2 regions of the Peribacillus sp. genome follow, and region 2 is predicted to be linked to the other one. Evidence: riboswitches for the same ligand, from Rfam matches in the RefSeq annotation. Region 2 holds a riboswitch; the other holds the start of a gene.
What was found. Region 2 has a riboswitch for cobalamin ahead of AC52RT_RS09300 (ribonucleoside-diphosphate reductase subunit alpha). Riboswitches for the same ligand answer to the same signal wherever they lie in the genome.

Region 1 (3,315 bases), on a different contig from region 2:
AGATGCTGTGCCCTGTCTTCCCCAAAGGATAGAGCATTCAATTCCTTTGCATTCAGCATCAAGACTAGTACACCAACTAGGAAGAAAGGCAGGATAATCGTGATATAACTCCAGCCGCGCATCGAAACACTACCCAGCAGCCACCCGATAATTTGCCGGAGTTCATTGCCTGTTAACGCAATCATCATCGAAATAAAGGCCCCAAGAAATGAGCTGAAAATAATCCCAGTTAAAATAATCGACTCAACCTTCATTGACCTATCAATTTTCCGAGCAAAAAACAGAACAGCAAAAATCGTCGCAAAAGAAAACGAAACACTGAACACTGGTAGTGTAAATGATCCGATGAACGGCAAAGAGAGTGAGAAAAACAACACGATAACCGCACCTAAGGACGCACCTGATGAGACACCAAGTGTATATGGATCTGCTAACGGATTACGTAAAAGCCCCTGAAAAGCAGCTCCCGAAATAGCCAATGAAGCTCCAACAAGTCCGGCTAAAATAACTCGCGGCAGTCGGATGTTCATGACAATATTGGTATACATTTCATTCGTCTGTTCTATAGGGAAGTGCAGGATTTCTTTAGCAAGAATTTTCAAAAGATCCATGATAGGCACGGAAACCGCGCCTATCGATATTCCTGCAATTACAGAAGCTAGCAAAAAAGTGACTGCGAGTAAGTAGATGTACAGTTTATTACTTAAATACGTCTGGATAGACCGCTTTAGCAAGTTCCTCTACTCCCTCTGCCAGCCTTGGACCTGAACGCGTGACAAGATCTTCATCCACGTCAACAACCTGTTTTTCTTTAATGGCGGTGACTGCTTTCCAGCCATTGCGGTTCAATATATCACTTGTTACATCTTCTACATATCGACCATACGTTGTAATAATGACATCGGGGTTCTCTTTAATCATCGATTCCTCTTCCACCTTAGCCCAGCCCTCTTGATCTGCTGCGGCATTTTCCGCATTAATCAGCTGCAACATTTCATCTACAAAGGTGTTTTTTCCGGTCACATACACTTCCGGAGGTCCCGAAACTTCAACTAATACTTTTTTTTGTTTATGTTGTTTTATCTCTGCAGCTTTTTCTTCAATTTCACTTAACTTTTGCTTCATTTCATCAATAAGACTTTTTGCCTTGTTACCGGCTCCTGTTGCCTTACCAATCATTTCTATGGATGAATAGACACCCTTGAAGTTCCCAGCATCATTGATGACAACCACTGAAATACCCGAATCCTTAATTTGTTGGAGACCGTCTGCTGCACTATCGGCTGTAGATGCATGCGCCAGCACTAGATCTGGACTCAGTGAAATGATTTTTTCCACATTAAATTCTAGGTCGCCTATTTTCTCGATATCAGCGGTTTCTTTCGGATAATTATCGTAATCTGAAACACCGACAATTTTTTCACCTAAATCCATGGCAAACGCTATCTCCGTATTACTAGGAATGAGCGATACAATTTTTTCAGGTTCCCGTTCAATGGTGACCTGCTCACCCGTTGCATCCGTCAGTGTTACAGGAAATACTGCTGATTTACCCTTATCAATCTCAGAAGCTGCCTGTTGCTGCTTCTCCTCCACTTCACTGCCGCAGCCAGTCAAGATTCCCATTACTATTAGTCCTGCAACTAGCTTCATACATAATTTTTTCATTTCTAAAACCCTCCCAGTCTTTGCTGCACAAATAAAAAATCCCCAATATGAATTGGAGATTGTTGTATGGCCGATTATGACAAGTAGAAAAAGCCACACACCAACCTATCCTCGCAGGTTTAAAAAGTGCACGAAAATAGGCAGGTCTCCTGGCTCATGGGTATTGCACACGACGCCTTCCCATAGTTAACTACAGTGGCTATGCCGTTTACACCCATTTACAGTGGCGGGACCGCGTTGGAATGACACCAACTTCCCTTTTAAGTCTTTATCAAAAAGACACCTATTTCTTAACTTATGTGATTTTTTTATGTATGTCGATTATACACTATAACCTGTATATCGAACGAACTTCCTAACAAAAATGTAACAACGTACTTAGACACTATCCCTATCTAATTTTACCTTAGAAATGTTCTGAATAGCTAAATAAAGCGCTTGCAATAAAAATAAGTTTAATTATAATACTTGTATACAAGTGTACTAGAATGAATAATTAAAGAAGGTGACATCATGTCTGAATCAACTAATTTCCTATACCCTGAAAAATGGCTGTTAAAGTCAACAGTGGGTGACCGGATAACATGTGAACTTAGAATGCGTATTATCGCCGGACGAATTGAAAGCGGTGCCATACTGTCGGAAAATAAATTGGCAGCAGATTTTGCTGCAAGTCGTTCCCCTGTCCGGGAAGCACTGAAGAAACTAGCGTCTGAAAACATCATTCGTCTAGAAAGAATGGGTGCTGTTGTTATTGGTTTAACAGAAAAAGACATTAATGAAATTTACGATGTGCGTCTCCTTATTGAATCGTTTGTATTTGAACGCCTTGTAAGGATAGACACGGACGAATTAACCAAGGAACTTAGCAAAATTCTTGAAATGATGCACGTTGCTATAAAATATCGCGATGCAGACGAATTTTCATATCATGATCTTTTATTCCATGAAACGATAATCCGATCAGTCAACCACTCCCATATCTTAATGATTTGGAACAATTTAAAACCAGTCATGGAAAGCTTTATTCTCTTGTCAATGCGGGGTCGCTTCCAAGAAACATATAATGACTTCACACGAATTATGAAAAACCACGCCCTTTATATTGAAGCGATTAAAACAAAAGACCGATCGCTCATGATTAAATCTTTACATAAAAATTTCGATGATGTTCAAGGAAAAGTAGACGATTTATGGATGTCACAGCAAATGCTAGCTAAAGGAGTTGGGCTTGATAATGACTAACTATATGGTAGGTATAGATATCGGTACAACGAGTACGAAGGCTGTTTTATTTAGTGAAAAAGGTGAAGTCATCCAGCAAGAAAATATCGGCTACCCTCTTCACACACCTGATAGTTCCACAGCTGAACAAAACCCAGAGGAAATTTTCCAAGCTGTATTGCAAGCCCTTTCAAAAATTATGAAGTTTCATTCTGATAAGGCACCCTCCTTTATTTCATTTAGCAGTGCTATGCATAGCGTCATTGCAATGGATGAACAAGATAAACCACTGACACCGTGCATTACGTGGGCTGATAATCGAAGTGAAGCATGGTCTCGTAAAATCAAAAACGAGTTGAATGGGCATGAAATCTATAAACGAACCGGAACACCCATTCATCCGATGTCACCATTGTCCAAAAT
Region 2 (3,315 bases):
TGATTTTTCTCATTCCCGCTTGTGGGATGATTCAGCGGTCGGTGCTGTTGATAAAGTCGTTTTAAAATATCGAGAGCAAGGAAAAACCGTTCACATCATTGGACTCGACAGAGCAAGCAGTGACTTAATTGAACGCCTCGCTGTTTTTAATAAAGAGCTGCCTAAAGCAAGTAATTCCTAACGGTATAATCAAAGGAACCATTGCACATACTAATTCCTTCTACAGATAAATGTGAAGGAGGATTACTACTTGCAAAAGGAAAACGATTATACAGCCGCCAGCCTGTCTGAGGATTTAGTTAATGAAGTAAAGAGTTTTGAGGATAAGCTCGGTAAGCAGGTTAATAAAGATGTGATTGTGATTGCCTATGAAAAAGAAAAAAATGAAACAAATTAAAAAAACGAACGTATCGCTAATCAACGATACGTTCGTTTTTTTAGTTTGAAAGGATATTTGTCAACACAGGGACGATTTGTTTTTTACGTGAAACGACCCCTTTAAGAACAGCTAGGTTATTAAACAGTTCGACATCATATGCCTTTTCAACAGCGTCTGTCTTGTTGCCAAGTGCGAGCACTACTGAGTCATTAATCAGAATATCAGTAACAACAAATAGGAATAAATCAAGATTCCTTTCAAAAATAACTTCTGAGATGGCGGCTTCTAATTCTGTCTGCATAGCCATTACTTCATTTGTATCAACAGCATTTACTTGTGCAATAACAACTTTCGCATCACCCATTGCAAATTCCTTCGCATCAAGGGTAATCAGCTGATCAATGGTTTTTCCGCTTAAATCAGCACCAGCCTTAAGCATCTCTAAACCGTAGCTTTCAGCATCTACACCAGCGATTTCTGCCAGTTCAAATGCAGCGGCTGTATCTTGTTCAGTACAAGTTGGTGATTGAAATAACAAGGAATCTGAGATGATTGCTGATAGCATTAATCCAGCAACTTCCTTTGGTATTTCAAGACCGTTTTCTTTATAAATCTTATTCAATATAGTAGCCGTACAGCCAACCGGTTCTGCACGATAATATAAGGGGTCACTTGTTTCAAAGTTAGCAATACGGTGATGGTCGATTACTTCAAGAATTCGAACCTGATCAATATCATCTGCACTTTGCTGACGTTCGTTATGGTCAACAAGAATGACTGCATCTGCTTCGACAGCAACCTTTTCAACTAGACGAGGTGCGTCAAATTTAAATGTATCGAGTGCAAATTGTGTTTCACCATTTACTTCTCCTAGACGAACCGGCTCTGCGTCCATACCTAATTGTTTTTTCAAGTCTGCATATGCAATTGCTGAACAAATCGTATCTGTATCTGGATTTTTATGTCCGAAAACGAGTACTTTTTCCACGTGAATGCTCCTTCAATTAAAAATATAGTTTACTTTTTTATAAAGTATTACGTTTATTTTATCACATTTTTTCATTGATTCATTCCAGAAATGATTCTATGTACATTATCAGGAGTTTCCCATTCATTTCGTCCTTACCCATAATGACTTTAACGATTATAACAAGTTCGAACGGAGTTTAGCAATTGATTCCTTCCTCCTAAGAAATATATTCCGAAGTTCAAATGAAAATGGTTGTATTTTTCTCAGAGATAGCTTACGATTATAGTAGCTCAAATCACAAGATATAGATTAATTTTCATATAACATAACTATATATAGAAAACGCTAGATTAGGTGCCGGAAACGGCTGAAAAGGGAAACCGGTGTAATCCCGGTACTGTCCCCGCAACTGTAAGTGTGACGAAATGAGATGACCACTGTATCAGTGAGATACGGGAAGGGCTCAAAGTAGGGTGATCACGAGTCAGGAGACCTGCCTAAACTTGCTTTAGTTTCTTGTTCTTCGGGGGTTGAGATGATGAAACGATGGTGTAATGCCTTCTTTCATGCTTCCTTACACTTATCGTTTAATCCGCTCACAATCCTTGAGCGGATTTTTTTATGTTTAAAAACTAGGAGGATTCATTTTATGACCCAAACAACCATAAATAACAACTCGCAGCAATTCACAATATTGTCCAAGCAATTTGAAGGACGTCTAGACATGAAATCATTCGAAACTAGGTTTCAAAAATGGCTGGACAGGCAGTCTGATGCTAGTGAAGCAAAAGTATCAAGAAAGTTGATACAAATGGCCCTCGAAAAAGTCGATATAGATGCACCTGATTGGACGTTTGCGGCCGCAGCCGAGCTGCTTCATTCCATGTACAGAGAGTCTCGTACTAACCGCGGTGAAAAGACCTCCTACGGTTCCTTTTACGGATTGCTTCAGCAGCTTTCCACCCCACAAATGGGTCAACGCTACTCTGTATATAAGCCCGAATTATTAGCTTCGTACACTAAAGAAGAGATTGAGGAACTTGAATCAGCCATTGACCCTGAAAAAGACAAATTATTCTCTTATATCGGGCTGTATTTACTCAATGACCGTTATCTGGCTCGTCCAGAGAAAGACGCTGTTTACGAACTTCCTCAGGAACGGTTTATGATCATTGCGATGGAAATTATGCGCAACGAACCATCTATGCGAATTCAGCTTGTCAAAGAAGCCTATTGGGCCATGTCAAATCTCTATATGACCGTAGCCACCCCCACTCTTTCAAATGCAGGAAAATCGCATGGTCAATTGAGTTCTTGTTTCATAGATGCCATTGATGATTCGATTGACGGCATTTACATGGCAAACTATGATGCAGCAAAAGTGTCTAAATTCGGCGGTGGAGTCGGGCTATATGCAGGTAAAATACGTGCTCTAGGCTCTGATATTCGGGGTTTTTCTGGGAACAGCTCAGGTACTACACCTTGGATCCGTTTATTTAATCAAACAGCTGTTAGTGTTGATCAGCTTGGACAACGCAAAGGTGCCATTGCGATTTATCTTGATGTCTGGCACAAGGATATTTTAAGCTTCCTTGATTTAAAAACACAAAATGGTGATGACCGCTTGAAAGCTCATGATATTTTCACGGGTGTCTGCATCCCGGATTTATTTATGGAAGCTGTTCGTGACCGGTCTGATTGGTATCTCTTTGACCCGCATACCGTAAAAGAAACACTCGGGTTCTCTCTTGAAGATCATTTTGATGAAGTGAAAGGTCAAGGAAGCTTTCGCAAACAGTATGCAATAGCAGTTCAAGCTGCCGAAGATGGAACATTACCGCACTTTTCTTTTGAGAAAATCCCTGCCATTACAATCATGAAAAATATCATGATCTCACAATTAGAAGAAGGCGTACCGTACATGTTCTACCGTGATGAAGTAAATCGAATGAACCCGAATAAACAT

Region 1: linked by a shared signal. The riboswitch ahead of AC52RT_RS12870 (ABC transporter substrate-binding protein) and the one ahead of AC52RT_RS09300 (ribonucleoside-diphosphate reductase subunit alpha) in region 2 are both predicted to bind cobalamin.

The regions. Positions count from the first base shown of each region.
Region 1 is NZ_JAZVJO010000392.1:5,160-8,474, reverse strand. Features, by position in the region: gene AC52RT_RS12875 (FecCD family ABC transporter permease) at 1-734, opposite strand, end outside; gene AC52RT_RS12870 (ABC transporter substrate-binding protein) at 700-1,668, opposite strand; cobalamin riboswitch at 1,791-1,970, opposite strand; gene AC52RT_RS12865 (GntR family transcriptional regulator) at 2,182-2,913, shown strand; gene gntK (gluconokinase) at 2,906-3,315, shown strand, end outside.
Region 2 is NZ_JAZVJO010000291.1:1,822-5,136, reverse strand. Features, by position in the region: gene AC52RT_RS09315 (SulP family inorganic anion transporter) at 1-181, shown strand, start outside; gene AC52RT_RS09310 (hypothetical protein) at 251-397, shown strand; gene AC52RT_RS09305 (manganese-dependent inorganic pyrophosphatase) at 438-1,367, opposite strand; cobalamin riboswitch at 1,685-1,864, shown strand; gene AC52RT_RS09300 (ribonucleoside-diphosphate reductase subunit alpha) at 1,999-3,315, shown strand, end outside.